DNA from 3 places in the Kitasatospora sp. GP30 genome. Region 3 is predicted to be linked to each of the others. Evidence: riboswitches for the same ligand, from Rfam matches in the RefSeq annotation. Region 3 holds a riboswitch; each other region holds the start of a gene.
The links. A riboswitch is a leader RNA that binds a small molecule or an ion and turns the genes downstream of it on or off. The one in region 3 is predicted to bind cyclic di-AMP.
Positions count from the first base shown of each region.

Region 1 (6,162 bases), on a different contig from region 3:
CCCCTCGGAGAGCCAGAGCGGGGTCCAGGGGTGGGTGTCGCCGCGGGTCGCCACATGGGTGGTCTCATGGGTGATCACCACCTGCTTGCCGACCTCACTGAGCTGCCGGAAGGCGTCCGGATTGACCATCACCCGGTCGGCGGGGGTGTGCAGCGGCGCACCGGCCGCCGCGCTGGTCACCGCGGCTATGTCCTGGTAGGAGCCCGGGTCGACCCCCAGCAGCCGGGCGAACTGCGGCTCGCTGCCGGGCAGTTGCAGCACCAGCCGCTGCGCCCAGCCAGTCCCCCAGACGGCGCTGACGGCCGGCACCGCGCGGTCGCCGATCGCCGCCAGCGCGCCGAGCTCGGCCGGCCCGGCGGGGCCGAGCACCAGGCAGTGCGCCCCGCGCACCGGGTCGGGCGCGCCCAGGTCCCAGGGCGCCGCGGCCGCGTCCGGGGCCACGCCCTCTCCCGTCACCGCCGCGCCGGCCAGGGTGAGCCGGCGCTGCAGCACCGCGGGGTAGTCGTCGTAGCCGAGCAGCCGGTACCGCAGCTCGGCGGTGACCGTGCCGGCGTCCCAGCCGACCGGCCGGTAGTCGAGCTCGGCCAGCGGCAGCGCGGCCAGCTCGCCGGTCCGCAGCCGGTCGGCGCGGCGGGCGAGCAGCGCGGTCAGCCGGTCGGCGGCGAGCCGGCCGTCCGTCGACCGCCGGTCGGTGCCCGGCGCGGCGGTCGCCGGCAGCGAGAGCTGGGTGAGCGCCCCCGCCACCAGCAGCAGCGCGGTACGCCGCGACACCCCGGTGCCACTGGCCGCGCCGGGGTGTGCCGCGCTCTTCAGCGGCAGCCTCTCGACGGCGCTCAGACCCGCACCACCGCCGCGACCGGCATCGCCGAGACACTCTCGTACCGCACCTGGGCTCCGGGGTGCGGGGCATGGATCACCGTGCCACCGCCGACGTACATGCCGACGTGGTGCATGTCCTTGAAGAAGATCACCAAGTCTCCCGGTTGCGCCTCGGCCAGGCTGATCCGCCGCCCCCCGAACGCCTGCGCCTGGGAGGTGCGCGGCAGGGTCACTCCGGCCTGCCGCCAGGCCCAGTACATCAGACCGGAGCAGTCGAAGGCATCGGGCCCGGTGGCTCCGTAGACGTAGGGCGACCCGAGCTTGCCCAGCGCGGCGGCCAGCGCGATGCCGGCGCGGTCCGAGGAGGGCGGCGCACTGCCCAGGTCGAGCCGGTCGGTGCCGCGGGTGGCGCGCTGCTCGGCCTCCCGCTCGTCCTGTGCGGCCAGCTGCGCCCGGTCGTCGGCGGTCAGGGTGCCGAGCAGGGCCTGGGCGCTCTTCAGCCGGTCCTGCAGCTGCTGCCTGCTCTGCGCCAGCGTGCTGCGGACCGCCTCCAGCTGGGCCAGCCGGGCGGTCGCCTCGGCGCGGCGCTGGTCCAGGGCGCGCTGCTGCTGCTGGAGCGTGCGCAGCGAGTCGGCCCGCTGCTCACCCGCCTGACCGAGGCTGCGGGCCTCGGCCAGGTAGCGGGTCGGGTCGCCGGAGAGCATCAGCTGCACGGCCGGGTCCATCCCGCCGGAGCGGTACTGGGCGGCGGCGATCTCGGCGAGCGCGGTGCGGGTCTCGGTGACCGCCTCCTGGTCCCGGGCCACCGCCGTCTGCAGCTCGGTCGCTTCGCGCTGCAGCCGCTTGGCATCGTCCTCGGCGGCGGTGGAGCGCTCCGACGCCTGCTCGGCCTCCGTGTAGAGCTGGTCGACCTGCGCCTTGACGCCGGCCCGGTCCGGTCCGGGGCCGCCGGGCGCCGCCTGCGCCGCGCCGCCCGCCGCTATCGCCAGCGCCGTGGTCGCGGCGGCGGTGACCGCCAGCACTCGGGAGAGCCGACGCTCGGCGCCCTGCTGGGGAGTGCGGCCCGGGAGCACCGGGCGTTGCGGCATCGTCATGGGCTGACGACTCCAATCGGCGGCGGAACAGATCCGCGCCGACGTTAGCGAGTCGGGACGGACGAGTCCAAACCCCCGCCGATACGAATATTTGACCAAGAATCGGACATTCAGCCGAAAGAGCCCGGCCCCCGAAGCGGGGACCGGGCTCTTTCCTGACGAACCGTCAGGGACGCGTCAGACGCGGATGATGGCCGCGATCGGCATCACCGTGGCGTTCTCGTAGTGCACGACCGCGCCGGTGTGCGGGGCGTGGATGATCTGCCCGCCACCCACGTACATGCCGACGTGGTGCTCGTCGGCGAAGTAGATGATCAGGTCGCCGGGCTGCGCGTTGGCGATGTCCGTGCCCACGTTGGTGCCGATCGTGGCCTGCTCCTCGGAGGTGCGCGGCAGCGAGACGCCGGCCTTCGCGTAGGCCCACTGCATCAGGCCCGAGCAGTCGAACGAGGACGGACCGGCGGCACCGTAGACGTACGGCGAGCCCAGCGCGGACTCGGCGGCGGCGATCGCGGCCTGCGCGTGCGAGCCGGCCGGGATGCTGCTCAGGTCGGTGCGGGAGCTGCCGCGGGAGGCGGCGTCCTGCTGGCTCGCCTGGTCCTGGGCCTTGGCGGCGGCGGCCTTGGCAGCGGCGGCGGCCTGGGCCTCCTGCGCGGCGATGGCCTGCTTCTGCTGCTCGGTCAGCGAGTTGAGCAGGTCCTGGGCGGCCTTCAGCTTGGCCTGGGCGTCATCCTTGGCGGACTTCAGCTGGGCGGTGGTGGAGTCCAGCTCGGCCAGCTTGCCGCTCGCGTCGGCCTTGTCCTGGTCGAGCTTGCGCTGCTCCTGCTGGAGCTCCTTCAGCGTCTCACCCTGGCTGGTGTTCAGCTGGTTGATCGAGCCGGCCTGATTGAGGAAGCTGTCCGGATTCGCGTTCAGCATCAGCTGAACCGTCGGGGATATCCCGTCGTTGGCGTACTGGTCGGCGGCCACACCGGCCAGGCCGTTCTGCAGGTTGGTCACCTGGTCCTGCTGCCGGGCCACCTGGTCCTGCAGGTCGCTGACCTGCTTCTGCAGCGTCTGCTGCTTGGACTGGGCCGTCATGTAGGCCTGGTTGGCCGCCTCGGCCTTCTGGTTGAGGTCGTCGACCTGGGTCTTCACCTGGTCCAGCGTCGGCGCCGGGTCGGCGTGCGCGCTGGTCTGGGTGGACAGGGCGACGGCGGTCGCCGCAGCAGCGGTCAGGATCGACGCGCGAGTTCGGCCGACGGGCTTGGGACGACGGTGGGACGCCACGAATCCTTCTTCCTCGGGCCGCCTACCGGGTGAGCTGACGGGTTCGGGCCGGAAGCATGCCCTACGACGCCTCACCGGCCCGCGGGCCGACCTGGCGCCGATTCACCCCGGAGGAACATGTGGTTCCCCGGCTCCGGTCCACAGCACCCCCGCAGGGACTCCCCTCGGGCCGTCAACTGCCCGGGCTGCTTTCCGAACTCGGCGGGACCTCCGCTGCCACCCGGGTCGGGTGATCGCCATCGCATCGGTCTGGAGCCGACCCTAGTAACAGGTCCGTGATGTGTTCAAATCCTTGTCGGAATTACTTACGAACTTTGACTGTCCGTGATAAGCGCATCACCCAGTGGTGACCAAGACGCAGACGAACAGGTGTCCCAGCTCACAGCACGGACCACGCGGGCCCGGACCCGCGCTGACCGACCCTCAGCAGGAGGGCCGGCCAGACGGATCGACGGGGAGTCAGCGGGTCGGATCAGACCCGGCGGATGGTCTTGATCGGGCCGATCGAGGCAGCGTCGGCGATCCGCACCACGTCACCGGTGTGCGGGGCGTGCACCACCTTGCCGTTGCCGATGTACATCCCGACGTGGTGCGCGTCGGCACCGTAGATCACCAGGTCGCCGGGCTGCGCGTCGGCCAGGCTGGGCACGGCGGTGCCGACCGTGGCCTGCTCCTGCGAGGTGCGCGGCAGCGAGACGCCGGCCTGCGCGTAGGACCACTCCATCAGGCCCGAGCAGTCGAAGGTGGTCGGGCCGGTGGCGCCCCAGACGTAGTAGTCGCCCAGCCGGGTCAGCGCCTGCTGCACCGCGCTGCCCGCGTAACCGCCGGCCTGCGGCAGGCCGATCGGCGTGCGGACGTCGCTGCGCGAGGCGTGGTCGCCGGCGGTGACCGCCGCCCGGTCGGCCGCGCTCAGCGAGGCCAGCAGCTGCTGCGCCGCCGCCAACTTGCCCTGCACATCGGTCTTGGCCGCGTTCAGCTCCTGGGTCGAGCGGTCCAGCTCGGCCAGCGTGTCGGCGGCTTCCTTCTTCTCCTGGTCCAGCTTGCGCTGCTGGTCCATGAGCGACTTCAGCGCGTCGGTCTCGGAGGTGGTGGCCATCTGCATGCTGGCCGTCTGGTCCAGGTAGGTCTGCGGGTTGGAGTTGAGCATCACCTGGACCGCGGGGTCGATCCCGCCGCTGCGGTACTGGTCGCCGGCCACCGCCGCCAGGCCGGACTCCAGGTCCGTCACCTGCTGCTGGGTGCGGGCCACCTGGTCCTGCAGCTGGGTGGCCTGCTGGCGCAGCTGGGTGGCGCGCTCGTTGGCCCCGTCGTACTTCTCGGACGCCGCCTCGACCTGCTGGTTCAGCCCGTCGATCTGCGTCTTGACGTCGTCCACCGACGGCTTGGGGTCGGCCCAGGCGCCGGGCTGCGCGGAGAGGGCGACCGCCGTCGCCGCAGCGGCGGTGAACACGTAGACCCGCGCACGACTCGGCTGCTTGGGACGGCGGTGGGACGCCACTGGACCGCTCCTTCTTCTGCCGACCGCCTACCTGATCGGGTGAGTGGCCGGAAAAATAGGTTTGACGCCGGACCCTACTGAACATCAGAACCCTGCGCTACTCCCCCGGCCGCGAACCACCTTCGGTCGAACGGCCTTTACCGGGCCTTCACCGGCGCTCGACTGGCGACGGTCGAACCGGCGGTAGGCGCACAGCGGCTCAGCTGCGCGCCAAGCGGTTGAGCAGCAGGACCGACGAGACGGGGCGCGCGCCGGCCTTCCGCACGCCGTCGGCCACCTCGCGGTCGGCCGAGACCACCACTACCGGACGGCCCTGCGGCTCGGCCCGGACCAGCTGGCGGATCAGCTCGTCCGCGGTCTGCCCGGTCCGGCTGAACCGCACCCGCACCCCGCGCGGCGGCGCCATGATCACCGGCACGTCCAGGTCCTGCCCGTCGAAGACGCAGGTCACCTCGGCCTGGGTGCGCTGCGCCAGCATCGCCAGGCCGCCGAGCAGCCGCAGCCGCTGCTGCTCCAGCGGCAGCGTCGGGTAGCCGGTTTTGGTCACGTTGTAGCCGTCCACCACCAGGTGGACCTGAGGAATCGCCAGCAGCTGGTCCAGCAGCGCCGGATCGTCCTCGGCCAGCCCGCGCCGGGCCACATCGTGCGGCGAGGCGGTGCCCGGCACCACCGCGTCCACCAGGTCGGCCGGATGCAGCTGGGTGACCGGGAGCGCCAGCTCGCGCTGCAACCCCTGAGCCGACTGCAGCACCGTGTCCAGCAGCAGCCGCAGTCGCATGTCGGCCACGCTGCGCCCCTCCCGGGCCGACCGGCGGCCGGACTCCAGGGTGCTCTCCAGCTCGGCCACCCGGTGGCGCAGCCGGCGGTTCTCGCTCTCCAGGCCGGTCCGCTCGGTGGCGGCCACCGCCTTGGCGCTGTCCAGCTCGCCCTGCAGCTTGCGGCTCTCCGCCTGGGCCCGGCGGGTGTCGCTCTCCAGACTGCGCACCTTCTTGCGCAGCGCCTCCAGCTCCCGGCGCACCCCCTCCCCCTCGGCGCGCTGGCGCTCCAGGTCGGCCCGGGCCAGCGCCTTGGTCGCGGCCAGCTCCTCCTGGAGCTTCTCCAGCAGCCGGGCGGCCTCGGCGGCCGCGTCGGCCACCTCGGCCCGCTCCGCCTGCTCGCCGGCCTCGGCCACCAGGCGGGTCCAGCCGCGGGTGCGCAGCAGGTAGGCGGCGGCGGCCACGTCCAGCGGCTCGGCGGCGCCCGGCACCTGGCCGGCCTCCAGGGCCGCCACCAGGTCCGGCTGGCCGGCCCGCAGGCGGTCCGCTATCCGGGTCCGGAACACCGGGTCCGCCTCCAGCGCCGCGGCCACCGCGGTGCCGGCGTACCGGGCGCGGCGGGCGGCGGTGAACTTGGCGTACGGGCGCAGGGTGGCCGGCAGTTCGGTGAGCGGCAGCCCGCCGAGCGCGTCGGCGGCCAGCCCCACCACCCGGCGGCGCACGCCCT
Region 1 covers NZ_JARZAH010000002.1:466,687-472,848, reverse strand. The annotation lists gene P3T35_RS05470 (hypothetical protein) at 1-771, opposite strand, end outside; gene P3T35_RS05465 (C40 family peptidase) at 834-1,913, opposite strand; gene P3T35_RS05460 (NlpC/P60 family protein) at 2,091-3,182, opposite strand; cyclic di-AMP (ydaO/yuaA leader) riboswitch at 3,186-3,338, opposite strand; gene P3T35_RS05455 (NlpC/P60 family protein) at 3,655-4,680, opposite strand; gene P3T35_RS05450 (NYN domain-containing protein) at 4,880-6,162, opposite strand, start outside.
Region 1: it holds a riboswitch for cyclic di-AMP, as region 3 does, so the genes downstream of both, P3T35_RS05460 (NlpC/P60 family protein) here and P3T35_RS23295 (transglycosylase family protein) in region 3, are expected to answer to the same signal.

Region 2 (6,162 bases), on a different contig from region 3:
CGTGCAACAACCAGGGCTTCACCCGCGGCATCGCGGTCGGCAACGCGGACGGCACCGGCTGGCAGCAGCTGACCCTGCCGGCCGACGGCACCGTGCCCAACCGCTACCTGGCCGGTCTGGCGATCGACCCGAAGAACCCCAGCCACGTCTTCGTCGCGGTCAACGGCTTCTCGCGGGCCTGGACTTCGGGTCCGGGCGCGGGCGTCGGCCATGTCTTCGAGTCCACCGACGCCGGTGCGCACTGGGCGGACATCTCGGCCAACCTGCCGGATGTGCCGGCCGACTCGCTGGTGATCACCAAGACGGGCGGGCTGGCGCTGGCCACCGACCTCGGCGTGCTCTACCGGGGTGCGGGCCAGCGCGGGTGGCAGCGCGTGGGCGAGCTGCCGGCGGTCGCCGTCGACCAGCTGACGCTCGGCACCGACGGCCGGCTCTACGCGGCCACTCACGGCCGCGGCATCTGGTCGTTCAAGGTGGACGACCTCGACCAGAACGAGCAGTAGCCGAGTAGGTCAGCGAGGGGGTCGGGGCGCGGGTTCCCGGCCCCCTTCGTCATGCGCCCTACTGCCCGTCCACCTCGCCGTAGCCCGGCTGCGGCCGGGCCGGCACGGTGGCGAGCGAGCGCAGTCCGCGGATGACGGCCAGCCCGCGGCGCACGGCGGCCCAGCCGGTGGGCTGCGCCGGTGCGGCCGGTGCGGTGGTGGGGGCGGCGGGCCGCGGTGCCGGGGCGGTCCGCTGGGCGGGGACCGCGGTGGTGCCGTCGGCCGTGCCGGGCTGCTGGGTCATGGCCCCTCCTGGTCTCCACGGGTGAGAGGGACTTTAGTCCTATCCGAAGTCCTATCCGATCCGCAGACCATCACACCAGGGTGAGAATCACCTTTGCTCCGGCGCTCAGTCGCTCTTCGCACCCGGCCAGTTGCGCAGGCCGTCGGTCAGCAGGGTGAGCAGCCGGTCCTGGGTCTCGGCCAGGTCCTCGCTCAGCCGGAACGCCCCGGCGATGCTCAGCGAGGCGAAGCCGTGGGCGATGGCGCGCACCGAGCGGGCCGCGTGCACCGCCTCGGAGTCGGTGATGCCGTAGTCGGCGAGGATCTCGAAGATGGTGCCGACCAGCAGGGTGGCCGCGTCCATCAGCTGCTCGTCGCCGGGCAGCGGCGCCTGCGGCAGCGCCGCGTACCGCAGCGGATAGGTCATCGCGTAGGAGTGGTAGGCCTGCATCAGCGCCGTCACCGCCGGCTCGCCGTGCTGCCCGGCGATCGCCCGGCGCAGTTCCCCGGCCAGGTCGGTGGTGACCCGGATGGCGATCAGTCGGCGCAGTCCGGCCAGTCCGCCCGGCACGTGCTTGTAGAGCGAGGGAGCGGCGACCCCGGCCCTGGCGGCGACGGCGGCCAGGGTCAGGGCGTCCGGCCCGTCCTCGTCGATCAGGGCCAGGGCGTGGTCGACCACGGCGTCCGGGTTGAGTCCGGCACGGGGCATCAGGCCACCTCCTTCAGGAACGGGAGCAGGGCGTCGGCGGTGGCCTGCGGGAACTGGGCCTGCGGGTAGTGACCGGCGCCGTCGATCATCACCTTACGGCCGTTCAGCGCGGCCACCTGACGGCCCGCCACCAGCTCCGGGTCGGGGAAGTCGGGGTCCTTGCTGCCCATCACCACCAGGGTCGGGACGTTCACCCCGGTGCTCCAGCCGATCGGCGCCGAGTCGCCGAACACCTGGCCGCGGGTGGCCTTGCGGCGGCCCGGGGTGCGCAGGTCGGCGACCAGGCCGGCGTTGTAGGCGGCGATCTCCTCGGTCACTCCGCCCGGGTAGGCCACCTTGTTCAGGTAGTAGCCCCAGACCTTGGGGAAGGCCAGCACGGCCGAGCCGAGGGTCTTGACCATGGCCTTCTCGAAGGCGGTGGCCGGGACCTTCTCGATGAAGGCGTTCATCAGCACGATCCCGGCCACCCGCTCCGGCGCGTCGGCGGCGACCCGGACCACGCTGGCACCGCAGTAGGAGTGGCCGACCAGCACGGCCTTGTCGATCTTCAGGTGGTCGAGGAGGGCGATGGCGTCCGCGGCCGCCGAGGCCGGGCTGTAGTCGTCCCAGTCGATCGAGGACTCGCCCCAGCCGCGCAGGTCCATGGTGATCACCCGGTGGCCGGCCGCGGCGAGCAGCGGGCGCAGGTGCCGGAACAGGGCCCGGTCCTGGAGCATCCCGGGGAGCAGCAGCACCGGGGCGCCGCCGCCGGTGCCCGGAGTGTCGTCGAAGGCGAGGGTGCCGCCGGGGAGTCGGAGGTACTGGGTCTGCGGGGCGGTGCTGGTGGCGTTCGTGGCGTTCATGGCGCGGGCCTCCTGACCGGGATCGGTGGGTGCCGGCTGCTGCCGACACCCACAAAGCTATGGCTAATAGCCTTAGCCGTCAACCCCTGGACGGCCAGTGGCATCAGGACTCCACCCGGAACGGATCGTGCTCGGCGAGCAGCTTCTCCAGGCGCGCCTGGTCGACCCGGTTGACCACCTCGCCCTCCTGCTGGCGGTCCCGGATCACCTTGGCCAGGGTGAACGCCGAGGTCACGGTGTAGAGCGCGCCGAGCGCGAGGAAGGCGCGCACCCATGCGCTGACCGGCAGATAGGCGATGCCGATCGCGAGTCCGCTGCCGGCAAGGGCGAAGGAGAGGATCGCCTGGACGTAGTAGGCGGACGTGGTACGCGGCTGCACCGAGGAAGTCATGTGTGAAGGATCGCCAACTCCGGTGCGCGGCACCTGAGTACGCGTACTCAGTTCGGCACTCAGCGTGAGGGGCGGTCAATCCCACGGGGGCGGCTTGGAATCAGGAGCTCCTAGGATTAACGTTTGATAACGCAGCGCGGTCGGAAACGCCGTACCCTGACGGCACCGTGCGCGTCGCCTAATCCGCAGGCCTGCCTCAACCGCAGGTCGGGAGCCGGGGAACCACCGTTCCTTGGGGTGAATCGGAGCGATCCCGGCCACGGCCGGGGCCGCTCGGTAGGAGACCTTCCGCTCCGAACCCGTCAGCTAACCCGGTAGGCGCGAGGGAAGGAAAGGAGCGCGCCCCCCGTGGCGTTGACGCACACCCCGCATGGCAACAGCGGCCTGCTCGACCACCCCGACGCGCCCGACGACACCGCCCGCCACCGGCTGCCCAAGCAGACCCGCACCAGCGCCCCGGTGCTCGGAGTCACCGCGATGGCCGCCGCCCTCGGCGCCACCGGCTTCACCGCCACCGCCGCCGCGGCCGCCGCCCCGACGAGCGCCGCGCCCGCGGTGAGCGCGCCCGACCAGGCGGACCCCGGGCTGGCGCTGGCCGCCCGCATCCAGCAGCAGGCCGACGGCGCCCCGGGCGCCGAGGACGGCGAGGACGCCGACCAGCTGACGGCCGGCCAGGGCGCTGCCCACCAGGAGAGCGCCCGGCAGGAGGCGGCCCGGTTGGCCGCCGCGCAGGAGGCAGCCGCCAAGCGGGCCGCCCAGCAGGCGGCCGCCACCGAGCAGGCCACCCGCACCGAGCAGCCGGCGGCTCCCGCCGAGGCCTCCGAAGCCGCCATGGCCGCACCCGCCGAGCAGCCGGCCGCCGTCTCCCCGCTGCCCGGCTACACCGTCGACACCCCGGCCGCCACCCCTTGGGTGCAGCTGCGCACCGGCGTCGAGATCTCCGCGCCCGCCCACACGCCGGTGCGCGCGATCACCGCCGGCGCCGTCAGCTCGGCCGGCTGGTCCGGCCGCTACGGCTACCGGGTGATCCAGACCCTGCCGGACGGCACCGAGCTCTGGTACTGCCACCTCGCCTCGATCTCCGCCACCGGCGGGGAGCTGGCCCCGGGCGCCGTGCTCGGCCAGGTCGGCGCCACCGGCAGCCGCGCCACCGGCCCGCGCCTGCACCTGGAGGTCCGCCCGGGCGGCGGCGCCCCGGACGACGCGCTGGCCTGGCTGCAGGCGCACGGGGTCACCGACTAGCTCACTCGCCTTCGGCGGTGCCGTCCCACTGCCCGATGTCCGGCAGCTCCACCAGGCCGCGCTTGACGATGTACTGGTCCACCTCGGCGGCGCCCGGCTCGGGCGCCAGGTCCTGATACTCCGTCAGCAGCAGCTCCGGCAGCCCGGGAACCGTCCACTGCCCGAGCAGCCGCACCGCCTCGGCCTGCACCGCCGCCTCGAACTCGGGGAGGTCGCCGGCCAGTTCGGCGGGCATCGGGAGGCCAAGGGCGGTCAGATCGGCCAGGTTGCGGTAGCTGCGCTGCTTCAGGTGGTCCTCCACCAGCAGCCGGGCGCCGTCGGTGGCCATGCCGATCGACAGCAGCACGCCCTCGGTCCAGCCGTCCACGCCCTCCGGCTGCTCCAGCTCCGTGAGTTCGGCGAGCACCGCGATCCGGTCGTGCGGATCGAGCACCCGGAACCAGTCCAGCCAGGCCCGCACCGCGTTCTCGTCGGCGGTGTCCACCCCGGCGGCGCGCAGCAGCAGGGTGTACAGCCGGGGCCAGGTCAGCAGGTGCGGCTGGCGCAGCAGCCCGGCCAGCAGCTCGCCCTGCCACTCGGCCTCCTCGTGCAGCCGCTGCTGCCGCTTGGCGTTCAACCGCCGGGCCGCCCGCTGGTGGTCGATCAGCAGTCGGACGGCGGCGCCGTAGGCCAGCGGGTCCTCGTCCGGGGCGGGCTGCACATACAGGTGGATCCGCTCGTAGAGCAGCTCCTGCACCAGCGCGGAGGTGAGCTCGGGGAAGCCGTCGTACATCCGGGCGTCACCCAGTTCGAGCAGCGCCAGGACCGCGTTCAGCGGACCCTCCGGCACTGGGTCGAGACCCTGCTCGGCAGCCCAACGCAGCAGCTCAGCGGTGTGCGGCCGGGGTGCCAGCCGCAGGTTCTCGTCGTCCATGACCGGTACGGTAACCGCTTCGGCGGGCACTACCGTACGTGCCATGCACCCCGTCCTGCTCACCGGGCCACGGCTCACCATCCGTGAGTTCCACCATGTGCCGCGCGACATCGACGCGTTGCACGCGATCTTCGGCGATCCGGAGACCGCCCGCTACCTCTCGTTCGAGCCGCGCGACCGGGAGGACTGCGCCGACCAGGTCGCGCTCTACCTGGACGAGGCGGAGAAGCAGCCGCGCACCGTCTTCCGGATGGCCGCCACCCTGACCGAGGACGGCGAGGACGCCGTGCCGCTCGGCAACGCGGTGCTCGGCATCGAGGGAACCGAGGCGCAGCGCGCGGCGTTCATCGGGTACGCGCTGCGGCGGGACGCCTGGGGGCTCGGGTACGCCACCGAGATCGCCCGGATGCTGTGCGACTTCGCCTTCGGCGAGCTCGGGCTGCACCGGCTGGCCGCCCGTCTGGATCCGGCCAACCTCGCGTCGGCCCGGGTGCTGCGCAAGGTCGGCTTCCAGCTGGAGGGCCGGATCCGCGACGACCTCCACCTGCGCGGCGAGTGGCACGACGCGCTGCAGTACTCGCTGCTGGAGCACGAGTGGAGCCCGGGCGGCACCACGGTGGGCGGGGCAGCGGGGGGTTAACCCCACCCCGGGTTCGCCGGGCAGCCGCATTACCGCGCGGCGCCCGCCCCGGCAGGGTGGAGGCATGACGACGACGACCTTCGCGACCACGGCCACTACCCCGTCGGCCCGGCGCGCCCCGTACGGCCACCGGACGTTCCGCGAACTCGGCTACATCTGCACCTCGCTGGTCACCGCGATCATCGGCTTCACCTGGGTGGTCGCCCTGTTCTCGATCGGCGCCGGCACCCTGGTCACGGTGGTCGGCCTGCCGGTGCTCGCCCTGCTGCTGGCCGGCGCCCGGGGCCTGGGCCGGCTGGAGCTCCACCGGGTGCACCGGCAGCTGGGCCTGCCGCTGGCCGCGCCCGCCCCGGTGGCCGTGCCCGAGGGGGCCGGCTTCTGGGGGCGGGTCGGCGCGCGGCTGCGGGACGGCGCGGGGTGGCGGGCGGTCGGGTACCAGGTGCTGATGTTCCCCTGGCGGGTGTTCAGCTTCTGCGTCGCCGTCACCCTGTGGAGCACCGGGCTGGCGCTGGCCACGCTGCCGGTCTGGAACTGGGTGTTCCCGACCTACGTGGGCTGGCCCGGCTACCGGCTCTTCGACTACACCGACGCCCACCACGTCCACCACGCTTACTACATCGCGTCGTTCTGGCAGGTGACCCGCGCCTCGCTGGTCGGGATC
Region 2 covers NZ_JARZAH010000043.1:32,468-38,629, reverse strand. The annotation lists gene P3T35_RS34715 (glycosyl hydrolase) at 1-503, shown strand, start outside; gene P3T35_RS34710 (hypothetical protein) at 562-786, opposite strand; gene P3T35_RS34705 (TetR-like C-terminal domain-containing protein) at 892-1,473, opposite strand; gene P3T35_RS34700 (alpha/beta hydrolase) at 1,473-2,315, opposite strand; gene P3T35_RS34695 (YiaA/YiaB family inner membrane protein) at 2,419-2,706, opposite strand; cyclic di-AMP (ydaO/yuaA leader) riboswitch at 2,872-3,041, shown strand; gene P3T35_RS34690 (M23 family metallopeptidase) at 3,055-3,948, shown strand; gene P3T35_RS34685 (hypothetical protein) at 3,950-4,861, opposite strand; gene P3T35_RS34680 (GNAT family protein) at 4,905-5,501, shown strand; gene P3T35_RS34675 (sensor domain-containing protein) at 5,566-6,162, shown strand, end outside.
Region 2: it holds a riboswitch for cyclic di-AMP, as region 3 does, so the genes downstream of both, P3T35_RS34690 (M23 family metallopeptidase) here and P3T35_RS23295 (transglycosylase family protein) in region 3, are expected to answer to the same signal.

Region 3 (6,162 bases):
CTGGCCGCGCTCAGCGGCGTCACCGCCGTCGCGATCGCCCTCGCCCTGGGCTATCTGGCCCGGATCCGGATCCCCCGACCGCCCGTCGGCGTCTACACGGCCGGGGACGTCGCCGTGGTCTGCGTCGGCGTGGTGCTGGCTCCGCTGCTGGATCTCGCGCTGCCGACTCCCGTGGTGGTGACGGTCTTCGGCGTGGTGCTGGGCACCGCCGTGCAGTTCACCCTCGCCCCGGTGCTCGGCGGCCGCTGGGCCTGGCTGCCGGCCGCCGCCGCGGTCGGCACCACCCTCGCCCTGCACGCCTCCCCCACCGGGGTGCTCGCCGCCACCGACGCGCTGCTGCTGATCGCGGTCGTCGGGGTGGCCAACCTGTGGGTGCAGAGCGGCATGCGGGCCGCCCATGTCGCCGCGCTCGCGGCCGTGTTGGCGGTCTACGACCTGGTGGCCACCACGCTCACCTCGGTCACCCTGCGGTTCGCCGCCGAGGTGCAGGGGCAGCCGTTCGCCCCGCAACTGGCTCTCACCCGCGGCGCGTTGCCGGTCTCGCTGGGCCTGGGAGACCTGCTGCTCCTGGTGCTCTTCCCCCTCGCCGCCGCCAAGGCGTACGGCCGCCGGGCCGCACTGCTGGCCGCCGCGGTGGGGCTGGCCGTGGTCAGCGCGGTCAGCGCGCTCTTCGCAACCCACGTCCTGACCACCGGCTTTCCGCTGCTCGCCGCGCTCGGCCCGCTGATCGTGGCGCAGCAGCTGTACTGGCGGCAGCGCTGCGGGCGGGAGCGCAGCTGGGCCGAGTGGCGGTCCGGCGCCCGCGAGCCCGCCCCGCCGCCGGTCAACCCGGCCGAGGCGGCGCTGCGTGCCACCGGCGCGCCCGGCCTGCCCGAGGACTGCTGGCTGGCGGTGCGCGACGACCGGGTGGTGGGCGTCGGCGCCACCCCGGGCCGGGCCCGCCGCGACGCCCGCCGCCTCGGGCGGACGCCGACGGCGGTGCGCCAGCGATGAGTTGACGTCACGTCAGATTGCGCTCCACCAGGCTCAACAATCGTGCCAGCTCCGCCTGTTCGGCCGCCGAGAGGCCCCCCAGGGTCAACTCCTCCAGCTCGCCCCAGATCTCGCCGACCTGCTCGCACAACGCCTGCGCCGCCGCCGTCGGTGCCACGATGACGGCGCGGCGATCGGTCGCGCTGCGACTGCGGCGCACGAAGCCGGACTGCTCCAGTCGCTGCACCATCCTGGTCACCGTGGAGGCGTCCAGGCCCAGCTGCTCGATCAACTCGCCCTGCGGCAGCGGCCCGCGATCCCAGAGCAGCATCATCAGCAGCTCCTGCCCGGCATGCAGACCGGAGCGGCGCAGCAAGCGCTCGGCCGCGGCGCGATGCAGGCGGGAGACCCGGGCGATCGCATGACTTGTGGTGTCTCGTATGGCAGGCACTTGATGATTGTACGCCCAATCGCCTGATGTGAATCCTTGCTACTCCCCTTGCCAACGCAGAGGCTTGGGGATTTACTTGGCCGTACAAGCAATGGCCGTACAAGCAATGGCCGTACAAGCAATTGGCCGCGAGGGGCCACAAGCCGGACTCCGGCAGACGAAGGGGGAGCCAGTCATGCGCGCCATCAGTGCGAGTGTGCGAGCCAACGACCCGCAGCGCGGCGACCGGATCGCGTTGGACCGAGCGGCGATCTGGGCCGGCCTGGTCCGCAAGGCGGAGAACGCCGTGCCGTTCGTGGCCGCGATGGACGAGTGCCGGGTGCTGGAGCGGACGGCGAACGGCCTGGTCCGCGAGGTGGTCTTCCACGGCGAGCGGGTGCGCGAGACGGTGGTCTTCGAGCCCATGACCCGGGTCAGCTTCTACCGCGACGACGAGCAGGCCCGCTGGGTGATCCACAACGACATCGAGGAAGGCGCCGACGGTGAGCTGCTGCTCACTTTCCGGGCCGAGCTGGACCTCGGCGGCGGCTCCGATGAGGACGCCGCGGCGGACCGGATGCACGCGGGTTATGTGAAGGCGATCGAGACCACGCTCGCCCTCAGCCGCGAGGCGCTGGGCTGAGGGCGGGGGCGCACGAGGCGCTCGGCTGAGCCCTGGGGGCACGAGGCACTCGGGCACGTGGCACTCGGGCACGAGGTGCTCGGCTCCCAGGGCCGCGCGCCGGGGTGCCGCCGTCCGCGCCGGGGGCGGTCGGCGGCACCCCGGTCCGTCAGCGTCAGGGCGTCTGCCCGTAGAGCCGCTCGACCCGCAGCGTCAGCAGCCGGCGGCGCTCCTCGACCATCGCGGCGCGGTACTCCGCCCAGTCGGGGTGCTCACCGCTGCCGGCCCGGTAGTAGTCGACCAGCTGCGCCACCGTGTCGTCATCCGGCGCCTGGGCGACCGGCGTCAGCTCGGCCGTGCCTTCCGCGACCGCCCAGGTGAAGAAGTCCGGGCTGGTCACATGGAGGCTGACGCGCGGGTCACGGGCCGCGTTCTTGGCCTTGGCGCGATCCGCGGTGACCGAGACCCGGATCAAGTCCCGCTCCGGATCGTAGACATAGAAGATATTGGACAACTGCGGGCGCCCGTCCCGCTTGATGGTGACCAGCACACCACGCTTCCCCGATGCGAACAGCTCACGCATCCTGGCTTCGTCGGCCATCAGACCTCTCCTCCGCTCCTAGACATGAACTCGACACAGACTCGACACGAACCGGACAGCAACCAGCGGGTCGACCTCGGGCATCAACGATCCACGCGACCTCCGCCGTCCCAGTACATCCTGCACAGCATGACCAAGACTCCACGTGATGAGCGTGTGATGTCCACGATGCGGGGTTGTTACCACCATGATGATCCGTCTAGTCTGCCTGCCAGCTGGCATCTGCCGGCACCCATGCGCGGCACGCCTAGTCCTGCCCACCGCGCCCGGGATCCTGACCACCACACCACGTCAGGGCAGGAGCGGGGGACCCAGGTTCAGTGCCGTCCCGCGCGGCTAGGGGTGAAGCCGCCCACCGGATCCGTCCGGTCAGGCGGCCGGGCCAACCTCCCGGCCCGAACCCGACAGCTCACCTCGCAGGCGTGCGGAGAGGAAACAGACCCATGGTCTTCACCGGCCCTGGCCGCCATCGCCGCCCGACCCAGACCGAACGGGCCGTCGCGGCGGCCACCGTGGCGGGCGCGGGGCTGGCGCTGCCGCTGCTCGCCGCCACCGGCGCGCACGCCGCCCCGGCCAGCACCTGGGACGCCGTCGCCCAGTGCGAGACCGGCAGCAACTGGACCATGGACACCGGCAACGGCTACTACGGCGGCCTCCACCTCACCCAGCGCCAGTGGGACCACTACGGCGGCGACGAGTACGGCGCTGAGCCCTCGCACGCCACCAGCCAGCAGCAGATCGAGGTGGCCGAGGCGCTGTTCGAGGACCAGGGGCCGGGCACCTGGGGGCAGTGCGCGGTCACGGCCGGTCTGACGACGCCGGGCAACTCGCAGGGCGGGCCTGGCGCGCCCGGTACGCCCGGTACGCCCAGCGCTCCCGGTACGCCCAGCGCGCCGGGTGCTCCGACGACTCCCCCGGCGAGCGCGCCGAGCGCTGCCCCGAGCACGCCCGCCACGCCGGGCACGCCAGGCGCCCCGACATCCCCGGCCGCGCCCGGTCTTCCCGGCCTGCCCGGCGCACCTGCCGCACCTGGTACTTCGGCGGCCCCGCCCGCGTGGACGAACCCCGCAGCGCCCGCGAGCCCGGCCACCCCGGCGCCCGGCGCACCCGGCAACGCCGTCCCGAGCGCCCCGGCAGCCCCGAGCACCCCTGCCACTGCGGGCGCCCCGACGGCCGGCGCCGCCCCCAGCACCCCGGCCCAGGCCGGCACCCCCGCCCCGGCAGCCCCCAGCACCGCCGCGGCGCCCACCGGGCCGTCCGCCGCCGTACCGGCGCCCGCTGTGCCCGCCGCGCCCCCGCAGCAGACCGGCACGCCGCAGCCCGTGCCGCCCGGCACCCAGGCGCCCGGCACGCCCACGACCGCGCAGCCCGCCGCCGGCGGCTACACGGTGCAGCCCGGCGACTGCCTCTCGGAGATCGCCTCCACCCACCACCTGGACGGCTGGCAGCAGTTCTACCAGCACAACGCCGACGTGGTCGGTGCCAACCCGAACCTGATCCTCCCGGGCCAGCACCTCCAGTTCCCCTGATCGGCTTCCTCTGATCACCTTGTTCTGATCACCTTGTTCTGATCATCTGACGGGCCGTGGGCCGTGGGCCGTGCGAGTGCACTCCCCACGGCCCGTCACAATGGAGTCATGTCCCGACGCACCGCCGCGAAGCCAGCCGCTCAGCCCACCACCTGCCCCTGCGGTCTGCCCGCCGCCTACGCCGACTGCTGCGGCAAGCTGCACCGCGGCCTCGCCCAGGCCGCCACCGCCGAGCAGCTGATGCGCTCGCGCTACAGCGCCTTCGCGGTCCGGGACATCGCCTATCTGCTCCGCAGTTGGCACCCCGACACCCGCCCGGCCGAGCTCGACCTCGACCCCGGGCTCAGCTGGGAGCGGCTGGAGATCCTGGGCAGCACCGAGGGCGGCCCGTTCCACACCGCCGGCACAGTGGAGTTCCGCGCCCACTTCCGCGAACGCGGCCGGTCCGGCAGTCTGCACGAGAACAGCCGCTTCGTCCGCCACGACGGCGCCTGGGTCTACCTGGACGGCGACCACTCCGAGGACTGAGCACAGACCACCGCCGAAAGGATCCGCGATGGCCCAACTGCCGCTCGCCGACCATCTGCGTACCCTCCCGCACGGCATCGTGTTCGCCGCCGTGCACTTCACCGACGGCGACGGCCACCCGCTGCTGCTGAAGTCCGTCTACGACCCGGACGTGTGGCAATTCGCCGGGGGCAACCTGGAGTTCGGCAGCGACCCGTGGGACAGCGCCCGCCGGGAGGTCCGCGAGGAGACCGGTCTGCTGCTGCCGGCCCAGCCTGCCCCGCCGCTGCTCGCCCTGCTCTTCGTGGCGGCCGCGGGCGAGTGGCCGTTCAAGGTCGGGGTGGTCTTCGACGGCGGCACCCTCACGGCCGAGCAGTTGGCCGGCCTCGCCCTCGACCCGGCCGAGCACACCGAGTTCGCCGTCCGCCCACTCACCGAGTGGCGCACCGAGCTCACCCCGGCCCGACTCGCCCTGGTCGAGGCCGTCGCCCGCGCCCGGGACACCGGCCGGGCCGCCTACCTGCACCTCCCGCAGCAGCGGACCGGCAACTAGGGCCGCCCCCGCCGGAGCGGACCAGGTGGACGCCCGCCGGCAGCGCGTTGAGCCGGAGCGCCCGGCGCGCGCTGCAACGCCGGCCTGCTGCGCCCGAGCGCCGGCGCGGTGTCCCGCTGCCTGTCTGGCCGTGCTTCCGGCCACACAGGGGTCGGTTCGGGCCGGCTCTGCGGAAACGTGGGTCCCGGCTGCCGGGCCTGGACTTCAGCTGGCACACGTGGCTCCGCCGCTTCCGGGCGAAGGCGCCCGTAAAGGGCACGTGGACGCTGCCCGGGCACGGATGCATGGTCCTGAAACTGGAGAACATCCCTGTTTCCGAGGGTGAGGGCCTGGTCCTCGTGGAGATCCGTGAGAGGTCCCGCGACGGCGACCACGCCGCCGGGTGGCATGACTACAAGCAGTTCAACGAGGACGCCTGGCTCATTCACACCGACGACGGCCAGGTGTCGATCAACGGCGACTTGCGGGTCCACGGAGCGTTCCTCGGGCGACTGACGGCACGGTGCGACGGCCGCCCGGCAAGACCATGGGTCCGACGGGGCGGCCGTCGGCAGGGGGCAGCCACAGGCGGAAGGCAGGGTGGGCACGGAGCGGCGATCGCGACGAGAGTCCGGTGCTCGGGTATCTCGCCGCGCAGCTCTAGCCTGCCTCGCCCGCCCGGTCCCGGCTGCCCATCAGCTTCTCGGTGAGCGCCTGCCGCTTGGCGAACACCTCGGTCCGGCGCTCGGTCATCTGCCTCAGCGCGTCCTTGCGTTCGCGCTTGGCGAGCCGGTCGACGTAGAGCCGGCCTTCGAGGTGGTCGGCCTCGTGCTGCAGGCAGCGCGCGAAGTATCCGAACCCCTCGATGGTGAGCGGCTTTCCGTCCTTGTCGTAGCCGTGCATCACGGTGTGCGCCGGCCTGGCGACGTCCATCGTCGCGCCGGGGACGGAGAGGCAGCCCTCGACGTC
Region 3 covers NZ_JARZAH010000018.1:16,501-22,662, forward strand. The annotation lists gene P3T35_RS23275 (hypothetical protein) at 1-993, shown strand, start outside; gene P3T35_RS23280 (MarR family transcriptional regulator) at 1,001-1,423, opposite strand; gene P3T35_RS23285 (SRPBCC family protein) at 1,599-2,045, shown strand; gene P3T35_RS23290 (PPOX class F420-dependent oxidoreductase) at 2,200-2,625, opposite strand; cyclic di-AMP (ydaO/yuaA leader) riboswitch at 2,900-3,062, shown strand; gene P3T35_RS23295 (transglycosylase family protein) at 3,069-4,154, shown strand; gene P3T35_RS23300 (YchJ family metal-binding protein) at 4,263-4,682, shown strand; gene P3T35_RS23305 (NUDIX hydrolase) at 4,711-5,214, shown strand; gene def (peptide deformylase) at 5,854-6,162, opposite strand, start outside.